DNA from 2 places in the Kitasatospora saccharophila genome. Region 2 is predicted to be linked to the other one. Evidence: riboswitches for the same ligand, from Rfam matches in the RefSeq annotation. Region 2 holds a riboswitch; the other holds the start of a gene.

Region 1 (7,787 bases), on a different contig from region 2:
GACGCGGGGGCCGGCCCGAACGGGTAGGCGGCGGGAATGTCAGTGCGACGCGGGATGATCGGACGGTGCGGACCGTGCCGAGCATCATCCACCTCGACATGGACGCCTTCTTCGCCGCGGTGGAGCAGGCGTCCAAGCCGAGCCTGCGCGGCAAGCCCGTCATCGTCGGCGGCCTGGGCGGGCGCGGCGTGGTCTCCACCGCCTCCTACGAGGCCCGCAGGTTCGGCGTGCACTCGGCGATGCCGATGGCGCAGGCCCGCCGGCTCTGCCCGAACGCGGCGTTCCTGACCGGCCGGTTCGACGCGTACCGGGCCAACAGCGAGATCGTGATGGCCCTGCTGCGGGAGCGCTCCCCGCTGGTCGAGCCGCTCAGCCTGGACGAGGCGTTCGTCGACCTGGAGGCCGGGCCGTACGGGCCCGCGCTGGCCGCCGCGACCACGCCGGCCGAGGGGGCGCAGCTGGTGCTGGCGGTGGCCGAGGACCTGCGGGCGGACATCGTGGAGCGCACCGGGCTGACCGCGTCGGTCGGCGTGGCCGGGTCCAAGCTGATGGCCAAGATCGCCTCCGAGCGGGCCAAACCGGACGGGCTGGTGCTGATCGAGCCCGGCTCCGAGCGGTCGGTGCTCGCCCCGATGCCGGTGCGCGCGCTGCCCGGGATCGGTCCCGCCACCGAACAGGCGCTGCGCCGGGCCGGGTTGACCACGGTGGCGGACCTGGCGGAGGCCGGGTTCGAGGAACTGGTCGGGCTGCTCGGGAAGGCGCACGGCGCGGGCGTGTTCCAGATGGCGATCGGCTGGGACGAGCGGCCGGTGGTGCCGGACCGGGACGCCAAGTCGGTGTCGGTGGAGGACACCTTCGAGGTCGACCTCGCCGACCGGGAGCGGATCCTGCAGGAGATCGAGCAGCTCGCCGCGAGGTGCGTGCGCCGGCTGCGGGCGGCCGGGCGCTCCGGGCGGACGGTGGTGCTGAAGGTCCGCCGGTTCGACTTCTCCACGCTGACCCGCTCCGAGACGCTGCGCGGGCCGACGGACGACGAGGAGGTGGTCGCGGCGACGGCGCGCCGACTGGCGACGCAGGTCGACGTGACGGGCGGGGTGCGGCTGCTGGGCGTCGGCGTGGCCCAGCTCGCGGACTACACCCAGGAGGACCTGTTCGCCCAACTGGAGCGGGAGGAACGGGAGTCGGGCACGGCGGCGGTGGTCGAGGAGACGGTCGAGGAGGTGGTGCGGGTCGACCCGGCGGCTCGCCGCTGGTGGCCCGGGCAGGACGTGACGCACCGCGAGTTCGGGCCCGGCTGGGTGCAGGGCAGCGGGGTCGGGCGGGTGACGGTGCGCTTCGAGACGCCGTACTCGGGGGTGGGCCGGGTCCGGACGTTCGCGGTGGGCGACGAGGAGCTGGAGGCTTCGGGGGCGCTGCCGCTCAGGTCTCCGGCGGGGGAGGGGACCGGGTGAACGCGGTGGCGGGGGGCGGTTCCCCGCGGTGCCGGGGCGGGTGGACAGCACGGGTCCCCCGCACCGATGCCCTTGGTGCGGGGGACCCGTGGCTGCTCGCGTGTGTCCAGGACGCGAGGGACGCCGTCAGGCGTCGGTCTTGGTGAGGGCCGGGGCGGCCTGCTCGGCGGGGAGGACGGGGGCGGGCCGGCCGGCGCGGATGGCGAACGGGACGGCGGCGGCGACCAGGCACATCGCGCCGGCCACCCAGAAGGCGTTCTGGTAGGCGCCCTCGGTGGGCAGCTGCACGGGGAGCGGCAGCTTGAGGGTGTTGCCGGTGAGGATCGCGCTCATCACGGCGGTGCCGATCGCGCCGCCGACGGTGCGCAGCACGGCGTTCATGCCGTTGGCGATGCCGGACTGCTCGGCGGGGACGGCGCCGTTGATGTAGGCGGGCATCGCGGCGTAGGCCAGGCCGACGCCGAGGCCGAAGACCGCGGAGGAGAAGTAGAGGTCGAACTCGGCGCCGTGGCGCAGCGCCAGGTAGGCCATCGAGACGGCGCCGAGGAAGCCGCCGAGGACCAGCGGGAGGCGGGGGCCGCGGCGGGCGATCAGCAGGGCGCCGAGCGGGGCGGCGACCATCGAGCCGATCGCGGAGGGCAGCAGCATGACGCCGGCGTGCAGGACGGTGGCGGTGAAGCCGTAGTGGGCGAGCTGCTCCGGGGTCTGCGCGAAGTTGCTGATCACCATGAACGAGCCGTACATGCCGAAGCCGATCAGCAGGCCGGAGAGGTTGGTGAAGGCGACGGCGGGGCGGGCCATCATCGACAGGTCGACCAGCGGGTGGGCGACCTTGGACTCGACGAGCAGCCAGACCAGGGCGATCACCGCGGCGGCGGCGAACAGGCCGAGGGTGCGGGTGGACGTCCAGCCCCAGTGGTTGCCCTGGCTGACGGCGATCAGCAGGGCGGAGAGCCAGCCGGCCAGGGTGAGCGCGCCGAGCGGGTCGGCGCCGCCCTCCTTGTCGGTGACCGGGTCGGCGGGCACCCGCAGGACGACCAGGGCGACGGCGACCAGGCCGAAGACCAGGCCCATCCAGAAGATCGACTTGTAGCTCCAGTGCTCCAGCAGCAGGCCGGTGGCGACCAGGCCGAGGCCGGAGCCGACGCCCATCGAGGCGGAGATCGCGGCGACGCCGCCGGTGACCCTGTGCCGGGGCAGCTCGTCGCGGACGATGCTGATCGCCAGCGGCAGCACGCCGCCGCCCGCGCCCTGCAGCACCCGGGCCACCACCAGCCAGGTGAAGGAGTGGGTGCCCACCGCGAGGGCGGAGCCGAGCACCAGGCCGGCCAGCGAGACCAGCAGCATGGGCTTGCGGCCGCGCAGGTCGCCGAAGCGGCCCAGCAGCGGGGTGAGGACCGCGGCGGACAGCAGGTTGGCGGTCATCAGCCAGGTGACGCTGGAGCCCGAGACGTTCAGCTCGCGGGCCAGGCCCGGCAGGATCGGGACGACCGCGGTCTGCACCACGCTGAACGCCAGCATGGCCAGGATCAGGGCGGGCAGGACCCGGGCGCTGGTGGGCTCGCTGGCCGTGGGGGCGGGCTGTGGTGCCTCACTCACGGGGACTCCTCCGACAGGTTGCTTCAGACAGGCGATAGTGCATGAACTGAAGTAACGATGTCGGGAGATGCTTCAGCATGTCAAATATCGATTGGTGAAGTTTTGGCAAAGCGCCCGGCCCCGGCCCGCCGGAGCGGACCGGGGCCGGGGCCGGGCGACCGGGGCGCCGTCAGGAACGCAGCGGCTCCGGACGGGTGTGCTCCGGGCCGCCGTTCGCGGCGGCCTGCTGGGCCCGGGCCGCCGTCGGCGACTGCGGCTGCGCGTTCCACGGCTGGCGCTGCTGCGGCGCCTCGCCGTCCCCGCCCGCACCGGAGGTCGCGTCGTGCACCTCCACCTGCTCGCGGCGCAGCTCCTCGCGGACCACCTCCTCCTCGGTGTACCGCTCCACCACCAGGCGCACCCGCTCGATCGGCGCCAGGTACTTGCGCACCACCGGGCGCTCCTCGTGCAGGGTGACCTCCTCGACCGCCTCGGCGATCTCCTGCTCGCTCAGCGCCGCCCGCTCCGCGTCCGACACCGGGATCCGCTCCACCCGCACCCGCTCGCGCACCACCGGCACCCGGCGCTCCACCTGCTCGGTGGTCACGTACTTGCGCAGCCGGGTGGTGCCCACCTCGTGCCACTCGGTGCTGATGTCGATCCGCTCCTCGCGGCAGGTGATCTCCACCGGCGCGGTCGGCTCCACCGCCGCCCGGCCCTCGGGCTGGGCCTGGTGGGGTTGCGACTGCGACTGGGACTGTTGGGCGTCCTGCCGGGTCGGCGCGGGCGCCGCCTTCGCCGTCGTGAAGGCGGCCGGGGCGGGGGCGGCGGTGGCAGCGGCGGCGGCCGGATCCGCGGCGGCGGGCGCGGGCGCGGGCGCGGGGGCCGGGGCCGGGGCGGGTGAGGGGGAGGAGGCGAGGGTGCCGAAATCGCGGTCCACCGCGGGCTCCTGGCGCTGGTGCTCCTTCGCCCCCGCTCCGGCCGCTCCGGCCGCTCCGGCCTCCGCCGCCTTCGCCGCCGGGGCCGCGGGCTCCGAGCCGGCGTCGCCGCCGGTGTCCAGCCCGTAGTAGCGGTACAGCTGCAACTCCTGGGCGGGCGAGAGGTGCTGGCCCACGCCGAAGTCCGGGGACTCCTTGATCAGCGACTTGTCGTACGGGACGCGCAACTCGTCGCCCGCGAACTCGCTGGTGGTCAGCGGGACGAAGGCGTCCCGGCCGAAGATCCCCGTGCGGACGGCCGCCCACTCCGGCTCGCCGGTGGCGTCGTCCAGGTACACCTCGTCGACCGTGCCGATCTTGTCACCGTTCCGGTCGACCGCCTTGTGCCCGATCAGGTCGCGCGGATCGATATCGGTCTGCACGCTGTCCTCCAGTCCTGCCGCTCCTCAGGGATGTCCGGGAGGCGGTCGGAGGAGCCTGCCGGGCCGCCACTTCACACCAAACGTCACGTAACGGACGGCGGCACTCCGGACACCGCCGTCCGGGGCAGATCACAGGGCCGCACCGGTGATCCCCGAGGCCCGCGCTGGTAACCTCGGAGGCGACCGCCGAGCCCGCTCGGGAGAGTCCCGACCCCGCCGGACAGGGGGGTGCGGGACGCCGAAGGAGCAACCCCTCCCCGGAATCTCTCAGGCATCCGTACCGAGCGAGAACAGGTCACTCTGGAAAGCAGGGCAGGACCGTCGGCACCGGAGCCGGCCGTCCCCGCCCTCGCCGACGGTGCAAGCCGTCCGGGCCCCGGCCCGGACGCGTGAAGCTCTCAGGTACCGATGACAGAGGGGGAGGCTGACGGGTTCGCCCGCGCGCCCGGCTTCCACGGCAGTCGGTCGGCGTGCGTACCACCGCCGGTCCGCGACCAGGAGGCCCGACCCCCATGAACGCCCAGCCGACGCTCAGCGACCTTGAGCAGGCCAGCCCCTTCGAGCACCGCCACATCGGCCCCGACAGCGACGCCCAGCAGAAGATGCTGGCCCAGGTCGGCTACGCCTCCCTGGACGAGCTGTCCGACGCCGCCGTCCCCGACGCCATCCGCAGCCTCACCGCGCTCGGCCTGCCCGCCGGCCGCAGCGAGGCCCAGGTGCTCGCCGAACTGCGCGAGCTGGCCGGCCGCAACCAGGTCCTCACCTCGATGATCGGCCTCGGCTACTACGGCACCTTCACCCCGCCGGTCATCCTGCGCAACGTGCTGGAGAACCCGGCCTGGTACACCGCCTACACCCCGTACCAGCCCGAGATCTCGCAGGGCCGCCTGGAGGCGCTGCTCAACTTCCAGACCGCGGTCGCCGACCTGACCGGCCTGGACACCTCCGGCTCCTCGCTGCTCGACGAGGGCACCGCCGCCGCCGAGGCGATGGCCCTGGCCCGGCGCGTCACCAAGAACAAGCCCGGCGTCTTCCTGGTCGACGCGGACACCCTGCCGCAGACCGTCGCCGTGATCGAGACCCGCGCCGAACCGACCGGCGTCGAGGTCGTCACCGCCGACCTCTCGAACGGCATCCCCGCCGAGATCGCCGAGCGCGGCGTCTTCGGCGTGCTGCTCCAGTACCCGGGCGCCTCCGGCGCGGTGCGGGAGATCAAGCCCGTCATCGACCAGGCCCACGGGCTCGGCGCCGTCGTCGCCGTCGCCGCCGACCTGCTCGCCCTCACCCTGCTGCGCTCGCCCGGCGAGCTCGGCGCCGACATCGCCTGCGGCACCTCGCAGCGCTTCGGCGTCCCGATGGGCTTCGGCGGCCCGCACGCCGGCTACCTCGCCGTCCGCGCCGAGTACGCCCGCAACCTGCCCGGCCGCCTGGTCGGGGTCTCGGTCGACGCCGACGGCAACCGCGCCTACCGGCTCGCCCTGCAGACCCGCGAGCAGCACATCCGCCGCGAGAAGGCCACCTCCAACATCTGCACCGCCCAGGTGCTGCTCGCCGTGATGGCCTCCATGTACGCCGTCTACCACGGCCCCGACGGCCTCGCCGACATCGCCCGCCGCACCCACCGCTACGCCGCCGCGCTCGCCGCCGGCCTGCGCGCGGGCGGCGTCGAACTCGCCCACGACGCCTTCTTCGACACCGTCACCGCGGTCGTCCCCGGCCGGGCCGACCAGGTCGTGGCCGCGGCGCTGGCCGGCGGCGTCAACGTCCACAAGGTCGACGGCGACCGGGTCTCGGTCTCCTGCGACGAGACCACCACCCGCGAGCACCTGGCGGCCGTGTTCGCCGCGTTCGGGGTCACGGCGGAGATCGCCGAGGACGCGGACGCGCTGCCCGCCGAGCTGCTGCGCGAGGACGAGTACCTCACCCACCCGGTCTTCCACAGCCACCGCTCCGAGACCGCCATGCTGCGCTACCTTCGCCGGCTCTCCGACCGCGACTACGCGCTCGACCGCGGCATGATCCCGCTGGGCTCCTGCACCATGAAGCTCAACGCGACCACCGAGATGGAGCCGATCACCTGGCCCGAGTTCGGGCAGCTGCACCCGTTCGCCCCGGTCGAGCAGGCCGAGGGCTACCTGACGCTGATCCGCGGGCTGGAGCAGCAGCTGGTGGAGGTCACCGGCTACGACGCGGTGTCGATCCAGCCGAACGCGGGCTCGCAGGGCGAGCTGGCCGGCCTGCTGGCCGTCCGGGCGTACCACCGGGCCAACGGCGACACCCAGCGCGACGTCTGCCTGATCCCGTCCTCCGCGCACGGCACCAACGCGGCCTCGGCGGCGATGGCCGGCATGCGGGTCGTCGTGGTCAAGACGCTCACCGACGGCGACGTGGACGTCGAGGACCTGAAGGCCAAGATCGAGCAGCACCGCGAGCAGCTGGCCGTGCTGATGGTCACCTACCCGTCCACCCACGGCGTGTTCGAGACCGAGATCACCCGGATCTGCGAACTCGTCCACGAGGCCGGCGGCCAGGTGTACGTCGACGGCGCCAACCTCAACGCGCTGGTCGGCCTCGCCAAGCCCGGCAAGTTCGGGGCGGACGTCTCGCACCTCAACCTGCACAAGACCTTCTGCATCCCGCACGGCGGCGGCGGCCCCGGCGTCGGCCCGGTCGCGGTGCGCTCGCACCTCGCGCCGTACCTGCCCAACCACCCGCTGCAGGCCGAGGCCGGCCCCGCGACCGGCGTCGGGCCGATCTCGGCCGCGCCCTGGGGCTCGGCGGCGATCCTGCCGATCTCCTGGTCGTACGTCCGCCTGATGGGCGGCGAGGGCCTCAAGCGCGCCACCCAGGTGGCCGTGCTCAACGCCAACTACATCGCCAAGCGGCTGGCCCCGCACTACCCCGTGCTCTACACCGGCCCCGGCGGGCTGGTCGCGCACGAGTGCATCATCGACCTGCGGCCGCTCAGCAAGGAGACCGGCGTCAGCGTCGACGACATCGCCAAGCGGCTCATCGACTACGGCTTCCACGCGCCGACCATGTCGTTCCCGGTCGCCGGGACGCTGATGATCGAGCCGACCGAGTCCGAGGACCTGCACGAGATCGACCGCTTCTGCGAGGCGATGATCGCGATCCGCGGCGAGATCGAGAAGGTCGGCGCGGGCGAGTGGGCGGCGGACGACAACCCGCTGCGCAACGCCCCGCACACCGCGGCGATGCTGGCCGGCGAGTGGGCGCACCCGTACACCCGCGAGGAGGCGGTCTTCCCGGCGGGCGTCAACCCGGCGGACAAGTACTGGCCGGCGGTGCGGCGCATCGACGGCGCGTACGGCGACCGGAACCTGGTCTGCTCCTGCCCGCCGCTGGACGAGTACGACGCGTAGCCGCGCAGCGGAAGC
Region 2 (7,787 bases):
CCAGGTGGCACAAGGGGTTTCGCGCGTAGATCATGAGCTGGCAAAAGCTGGCAAAAAACCCCCGCCGACCGGAGAAAAGACCGGGGCGGGGGTTTTCGGGTAGAGCGTCAGGGTAGGTTCAACGGCCCGGGTAGCCCGGCCAGGGGGCCTGCGGCCACCCCTGGGTGGGCCCGGCCGGCGGTTGCGCTGCGTAACCGAAGCCGGTCGGGTGGGCCTGCGCAGGGCCCTGCCGGTCGAAGAACGGGCGGGCGTTGGCCCACATCCACATCGCCACCGGGTCGAACTCGTCGGCCATCATCACGGTGGACACGCCGGGCCCCTCGGGCGCCTGCGCGGCGGCCCGCTGCACCAGCGCCCGGGCCGCCTCCACGGCCGGCGGCGAGGTGTCGTACAGGTCGAGCCCGATCGCCAAGTACGCCTCGCCCAGCACGGGTTGGACCCAGGCCCGGCGCAGCGAGCGCAACGGCCGCACCTCGCCCGCCTGTTGCTCCAGCACGGCGAAGAACTGCGCGGCCAGGCCCGGGGGTTCGGAGATCCGCAGCGGCCCGGCGGGCATCCGGTCCAGGCCGAGCGCGATCCGCCGCAGGTCGGCCCAGGGCACGCCGACGCCGCCGCCGGGGCGGTGCGGGTCGAGCCACAGGCCCCAGCGCGACCGGTACAGCGAGGCGGCGATCTCCGGCCCGGAGACCACCTCGTGGGCCCGCGTCCAGCCGCTGGCCGCGAGCTGGGCCGGGGAGGTCGCGCAGGGCGCGTAGCCGTGGCCGCCGATGTCCATGTTCCCGTACTGGGCGTCCGGACTGCCGGGGCTGCCGTGCCACAGCAGCATCCAGACCTGCCCGCCGGCCAGGGCGCGCAGCAGGCCCTCGTACGCCTCCCAGCGCTCCGGTGCGACCGCTGCGAGGGCGTGCTCGACCGCCCCCGGGTCGCCGGCTGCTCCCGTCACGTCGCCGCCCTACTCTCTCGTCCGCTCGCCACCGTGCTCCGGTGTGCCGGGGCAACCCTATGGGGCGCACCCGACGGTCGTCATGCCGCCGTACCGCGCGCGGCCGACCGGGCCGGCGGACCGGCAGCGGTCACGGACGCACGTAGAAGGGCTGTACCCGCCCCAGCAGCCAGTCCACCACCGGATCCGCGACCAGGTCGAGCAGCACCAGGTGGACGCCCCAGCTCGGCGGCGCGGTTCCGAGCGCCCGGCCGAGCGCGGTGTTCACCTCGGCCGGGTCGGCGGGGGCCGCCGGGTCCAGCTGCACGCCGACGTACAGCAGGGTCGGCTCGCCCTCCACCCGGGCCAGCGCCCGACGGGCCGTCAACACGCCCGGCAGGCCCATGAGTTCGCCGGTCGCGGCGGCCAGGAAGGCGAACGGCTCCTGGTGCGGCTCGGGCTCCTTGAGCGCCACCCGGGCACCCTCGGTGACGCCCTGCGCCTCCCACTCCTCGCCGCGCGGCCCGCGCCGCAGCTCGCCCACGCCCTCCGGCGGCACCGGGATGCCCACCGGCGCCTCCGGGTTGACCGCGATGCCGATGCCCAGCGGCAGCCCGCGGGCGAACTCCCACATCGGGGCGATCGCGAACGGGATGCCCGGGCAGTGCCGGAGGTACTGCTCCTGCGAGGAGTACACCGGCACGTAGGGGGCGCCGGCCAGCTCCAGCGTCGGCAGGTCCAGCGCCTCGGCGTCCGGCGCGGTGCCGGACGGCAGCGGGATCCACACCTGGCTGCGGGCCAGCACCTCGATCACCCGGGGCGTCGCCCCGGGGTCGCCGAGCGCGGCCGTCAGCACCCGCTCCAGCTCGTTGGCCGGCCAGGCCCCGCCCTCCGGCACCCCACCCAGCGGGAACCCCATGTCGCCCCTCCACGTCAGCAGTTGCGATCAGGTTAGCGGCGCGCGGGGGCGCACCGGTGCGGCGGCCCGGCGCACCGGCGCGGTGCCCGGGTGCGCCGGTGATCGGACCCCTCTCCCGCGCGCGGCCCCGGGCGTGCCATGATGGGCCCGCTCGAAGTCAAACTTCATACCGGCCGCTCGAACCCGCGCGGGAGAGCCGGAACGGCCCGCTGGGCCGCGACCGGCGCCGAAGGAGCAAGTCCTCCCCGGAATCTCTCAGGCACCCCTACCGCCCGGGCGAGGCAGATCTGGAAAGTGGACACGGCCGCGCCGTGCGCCCACCCACGGTGCAAGCCGCCATCCTGTTGGAAGGCGGTGAAGCTCTCAGGTTCGACGACAGATGGGGAGATTCGCCCCAGCCTGCCCGTTTCCAGATCCCGGGAGTCCTGTCGTGTCCCTCCGCCTGACCGCGCTCGACGCGCTGCACCGCTCGCTCGGCGCCACCATGACCGACTTCGCCGGCTGGGACATGCCGCTGCGCTACGGCAGCGAGCGCGAGGAGCACCTCGCCGTCCGCACCCGGGCGGGCCTGTTCGACCTCTCGCACATGGGCGAGATCACCGTCTCCGGCCCGCAGGCCGGCGAGCTGCTGGACCACGCCCTGGTCGGCTTCATCTCCGCGCTCGGCGTGCTGCGCGCCCGCTACACGATGATCTGCCGCGAGGACGGCGGCATCCTGGACGACCTGATCGTCTACCGCACCGCCGAGGACGAGTACCTGGTGGTCGCCAACGCCTCCAACGCCCAGGTGGTGCTGGACGCGCTGACCGAGCGCGCGGCCGGCTTCGACGCCACCGTCCGCGACGACCGGGACGCCTACGCGCTGCTCGCCGTCCAGGGCCCGGAGGCGAACGGCATCCTGGCCAAGCTGACCGACGCCGACCTGCCCGGCCTCAAGTACTACGCCCTGCTGCCGGCCACCGTGGCCGACCGCCGGGTCTGGCTGGCCCGCACCGGCTACACCGGCGAGGACGGCTTCGAGGTGTTCTGCGCCCCCGCCGACGCCGCGCACCTGTGGACGGCGCTGACCGAGGCCGGCACCGCCGAGGGCCTGGTCCCGTGCGGCCTGTCCTGCCGCGACACGCTGCGCCTGGAGGCGGGCATGCCGCTGTACGGGCACGAGCTGTCCACCGACCTGACCCCGTTCGACGCCGGCCTGGGCCGGGTGGTGCGCTTCGACAAGACCACCAACGGCGGCGCCTTCGTCGGCCGCAAGGCCCTGGAGGAGGCCGCCGCCGCGGCCGAGAGCGCCCCCCCGCGCAAGCTGGTCGGCCTGGTCTCCGAGGGCAAGCGCGTCCCGCGCGCCGAGTACGCGGTGGTGGACGCCGAGGGCGCCGCGATCGGCCGGATCACCTCCGGCGCGCCGTCCCCGACCCTGGGCAAGCCGATCGCCATCGCGTACGTGGACGCCGCGCACGCCGAGCCGGGCACCGCCGTCGCGGTGGACGTCCGGGGCAGGGCCGAGCCGGTCGAGGTCGTCGCCCTGCCGTTCTACAAGCGCGCCCGCTGACCCCGCGCCGCTGACCCCTGGAAGTCCTCTTCCGGTTCGTCCGCACAGCGGACGGCCGCGCCCTCCCCTCCCGCGATCCTGGAGAATGACGCCATGAGCAACCCCACGCACCTGCAGTACACCAAGGAGCACGAGTGGCTGACCGCCGCCGTGGACGGGGTGTCGACGGTCGGCATCACCGCGCACGCGGCCGACGCCCTCGGCGACATCGTCTACGTCCAGCTCCCGGCGGTGGGTGACACCGTCACCGCGGGTGAGACCTGTGGCGAGCTTGAGTCCACCAAGTCGGTCAGCGACCTCTACTCCCCCGCCACCGGCGAGGTCACCGAGGTCAACCAGGCCGTCATCGACGAGCCGGCCCTGGTCAACTCGGAGCCCTTCGCGGGCGGTTGGCTGTTCAAGGTCCGGGTCGAGGCGACCGACGAGCTGCTCGACGCCGACGGCTACACCGCCTTCACCGGCGCCTGACCGGGAGACCCCCTCATGACGGTCCTCAACCAGTCCCTCCACGCGCTCGACCCGGAGATCGCCGCCGCGGTCGACGCCGAGCTGCACCGCCAGCAGACCACCCTGGAAATGATCGCCTCCGAGAACTTCGCCCCGGTGGCGGTCATGGAGGCCCAGGGCTCGGTGCTCACCAACAAGTACGCCGAGGGCTACCCCGGCCGCCGCTACTACGGCGGCTGCGAGCACGTCGACGTGGTCGAGCAGATCGCCATCGACCGGATCAAGGAGCTGTTCGGCGCCGAGCACGCCAACGTGCAGCCGCACTCCGGCGCGCAGGCGAACGCCGCGGCGATGTTCGCGCTGATCCAGCCGGGCGACACCATCCTGGGCCTGAACCTGGCCCACGGCGGTCACCTGACCCACGGCATGAAGATCAACTTCTCCGGCAAGCTCTACAACGTGGTGGCCTACCACGTGGACGAGAAGACCGGCCAGGTCGACATGGCCGAGGTCGAGCGCCTCGCCAAGGAGCACCAGCCCAAGCTGATCATCGCCGGCTGGTCCGCCTACCCCCGCCAGTTGGACTTCGCCGAGTTCCGCCGGGTCGCGGACGAGGTCGGCGCCCTGCTGATGGTCGACATGGCGCACTTCGCCGGCCTGGTCGCCGCCGGTCTGCACCCCTCCCCGGTGCCGTACGCGGACGTGGTCACCACCACCACCCACAAGACCCTGGGCGGCCCGCGCGGCGGCGTCATCCTCTCCAAGGCCGAGCACGCCAAGAAGATCAACTCCGCGGTCTTCCCCGGCCAGCAGGGCGGCCCGCTGGAGCACGTGATCGCCGCCAAGGCCGTCGCGTTCAAGGTCGCGGCCTCCGAGGGCTTCAAGGAGCGCCAGCAGCGCACCCTGGAGGGCGCGAAGATCCTCGCCGAGCGCCTGCTCCAGGACGACGTGGCCGCCTCCGGCGCCTCCGTGCTGTCCGGCGGCACCGACGTGCACCTGGTGCTGGTCGACCTGCGCAACAGCGAGCTCAACGGCCAGGACGCCGAGGACCGCCTGCACGAGGTCGGCATCACGGTCAACCGCAACGCCGTCCCGAACGACCCGCGTCCGCCGATGGTCACCTCCGGCCTGCGCATCGGCACCCCGGCGCTGGCCACCCGCGGCTTCGGCGCCGAGGACTTCCGCGAGGTCGCCGACGTCATCGCCGAGGCCCTGCTGCCGGGCTTCGACGAGGCCAAGGCCGAGGCCCTCAAGGCCCGGGTGACCGCGCTGGCCGCCAAGCACCCGCTCTACCCGGAGCTGTAAGCAGGACCCCGCTCGTCCGGCCGCCCGACCGGCGGCCCACCCGAGCTTTCCCGGGGCACCGCGCACACTGGAAGACGTGCGCGCGGTGCCCCGTTCCATGCCGCGCCCCGTTCACGAGACGGGACCCAGCACCACCACGAGACCGGACAAGGACGTCACCCCGTGGCCATCAGCGTCTTCGACCTCTTCTCCATCGGCATCGGCCCCTCCTCCTCGCACACCGTGGGCCCGATGCGCGCGGCCCGGATGTTCGCCCGCCGCCTCGACTCCGAGGGCCTGCTGGAGCGGGTCGCCACCGTCCGGGCCGAGCTGTACGGCTCGCTCGGCGCCACCGGGCACGGCCACGGCACCCCCAAGGCCGTCCTGCTCGGCCTGGAGAACCACTCCCCGCGCACGGTCGACGTCGACCGCGCCGACCTCGACGTCGAACGGATCCGCGCCGAGAAGCGGCTCAGCCTGCTCGGCCGCCGCGAGATCCCCTTCGACCCCGACCACGACCTGGTCCTGCACCGCCGCAAGGCCCTCCCGTACCACGCCAACGGCATGGCCCTGTGGGCGTACGACGCCTCCGGCGAGACGCTGCTGGAGAAGACCTACTACTCGGTCGGCGGCGGCTTCGTGGTCGACGAGGACGCCCTCGGCGAGGCCCGGATCAAGCCCGACGACACCGTGCTGCGGCACCCGTTCCGGACCGGCGGGGAACTGCTCCGGCTGACCCGGGAGACCGGCCTGTCCATCTCCGGCCTGATGCTGGAAAACGAGAAGGCCTGGCGCACCGAGGCGGAGATCCGGGCCGGGCTGCTGGAGATCTGGGCCGTCATGAAGGAGTGCGTGGCGGCCGGCATGTCCCGCGAGGGCATCCTCCCGGGCGGCCTCAAGGTCCGCCGCCGGGCCGCGAGCGCGGCCCGCGCGCTGCGCGCCGAGGGCATCGGCCCGGGCAACGCGATGGAGTGGGTCACCCTCTACGCGATGGCCGTCAACGAGGAGAACGCCTCCGGCCGCCGGGTGGTCACCGCCCCCACCAACGGCGCGGCGGGCATCATCCCGGCGGTCCTGCACTACTACCTGAACTTCATCGTTCCGGGCGCGGCCCCCGAATGGGAGAAAGAAGACGGCATCGTCCGCTTCCTGCTGGCGGCGGGCGCGATCGGCATGCTCTTCAAGGAGAACGCCTCGATCTCGGGCGCCGAGGTCGGCTGCCAGGGCGAGGTCGGCTCCGCCTGCTCGATGGCCGCGGGCGGCCTCGCCGAGGTCCTCGGCGGCAGCCCCGAGCAGGTCGAGAACGCCGCCGAGATCGGCATCGAGCACAACCTCGGCCTCACCTGCGACCCGGTCGGCGGTCTGGTCCAGATCCCCTGCATCGAGCGCAACGGCATGGCCTCGGTGAAGGCCGTCACGGCGGCCCGGATGGCCCTGCGCGGCGACGGCCGGCACCACGTCTCGCTCGACAAGGCGATCAAGACCATGAAGGAGACCGGGGCCGACATGAAGGTGAAGTACAAGGAGACCTCGCGCGGCGGCCTCGCGGTCAACGTCATCGAGTGCTGAACCGCCGCTGAACGCCCCCGGAAACGGTACGGGGCCCCTGTCCGCGGTGGTTTCGCGGTCCGGGGCCCCCTGCGTCCTCCGGTGGCCAAGGGGGTGCGTGCCGCCGGGTGGGAAGTGCCGGGTTGTGCTGCCCGACTTGCATGACTATCGCACGCTGTGTGCGGGCGGACAAAATCGAAACCAAGGCGTGTGCTTGAGTTCACCTTCGGATGCCAGGCGGCCATACACGGAGGCGATCCAAGGCCGGCTCAAGGGCGATCCAGGGGCGGTCCGGGGCGGTTCAGCCGCCGGTGGCGGCCCGTTCGCGGATCTTCATCTCGAACCAGACGCCCTTGCCGCGCGGCAGCAGGTCCGCGCCCCAGCGGTCGGCGATCGACTCCACCAGGCGCAGGCCGTGGCCGTTCTGGTAGCCGACCTCGGTGGCCTGGATCAGGCAGGGCAGGGCGCGCGAGGAGTCCCGCACCTCGATCCGGAGCCACCCGGGGCGGCGGGTCACCTTCAGTCCGATCATCCGACCGCCGGTGTGCCGGACGGCGTTGGCCACCAGTTCACCCGTGAGCAACTCCACCGCCTCCAGGAGCTGGTGGAGTTTCCAGGTCCGTAAGACCGAGAGCACCAGCCGCCTGGCCACCCCGGCCGACTGCGGGCGGGAGGGCAGCCGCACCTCCTCCGCGGCGTCGGGATCGCTGAGCACGCCGAAGAAGAGGTGCTCCATCTCCTCCGGCGTCAGCCGCTCCAGATCGGCCAGCACCACGCCGGCGCCGAACCCTGACGGTTCGTCACCACGCGTGCCGGCAGGTGGAAGTGATGACCGCTCCGCTTCGCCCCATGCCGCCATGCGCCCCATCATTGCGGAACGCGAGCAAGTGCGTACGGACAATGAGCAAACGATCACTATTCATTTGGCATATGCCGTCAGCAACCGAACGGACGCCCGAGCGTCACCACTGCCCCCAGGGGAGGTTCCAACCGCCCAGTCCGTTGTCCGCGGAGACCACCGGACCCTTGGAGTTGACCACCTTGAACACGTCCCCGACCAGGCTGGAGTCGTAGAGCTTGCCCGCCGGGGTGCTCGGGCTGCCGGCCGTGGTGTCGGT

What was found. A riboswitch is a leader RNA that binds a small molecule or an ion and turns the genes downstream of it on or off. The one in region 2 is predicted to bind glycine.
Region 1: it holds a riboswitch for glycine, as region 2 does, so the genes downstream of both, gcvP (aminomethyl-transferring glycine dehydrogenase) here and gcvT (glycine cleavage system aminomethyltransferase GcvT) in region 2, are expected to answer to the same signal.

The regions. Positions count from the first base shown of each region.
Region 1 covers NZ_BAAANS010000040.1:67,260-75,046, reverse strand. The annotation lists gene ABD345_RS26540 (SanA/YdcF family protein) at 1-27, shown strand, start outside; gene ABD345_RS26535 (DNA polymerase IV) at 66-1,451, shown strand; gene ABD345_RS26530 (MFS transporter) at 1,578-3,050, opposite strand; gene ABD345_RS26525 (PRC and DUF2382 domain-containing protein) at 3,220-4,389, opposite strand; glycine riboswitch at 4,577-4,682, shown strand; glycine riboswitch at 4,685-4,811, shown strand; gene gcvP (aminomethyl-transferring glycine dehydrogenase) at 4,902-7,772, shown strand.
Region 2 covers NZ_BAAANS010000021.1:49,234-57,020, forward strand. The annotation lists gene ABD345_RS17045 (enhanced serine sensitivity protein SseB C-terminal domain-containing protein) at 119-943, opposite strand; gene ABD345_RS17050 (enhanced serine sensitivity protein SseB) at 1,074-1,841, opposite strand; glycine riboswitch at 2,020-2,122, shown strand; glycine riboswitch at 2,123-2,230, shown strand; gene gcvT (glycine cleavage system aminomethyltransferase GcvT) at 2,221-3,390, shown strand; gene gcvH (glycine cleavage system protein GcvH) at 3,484-3,858, shown strand; gene ABD345_RS17065 (serine hydroxymethyltransferase) at 3,874-5,142, shown strand; gene ABD345_RS17070 (L-serine ammonia-lyase) at 5,305-6,690, shown strand; gene ABD345_RS17075 (ATP-binding protein) at 6,971-7,444, opposite strand; gene ABD345_RS17080 (L,D-transpeptidase) at 7,632-7,787, opposite strand, start outside.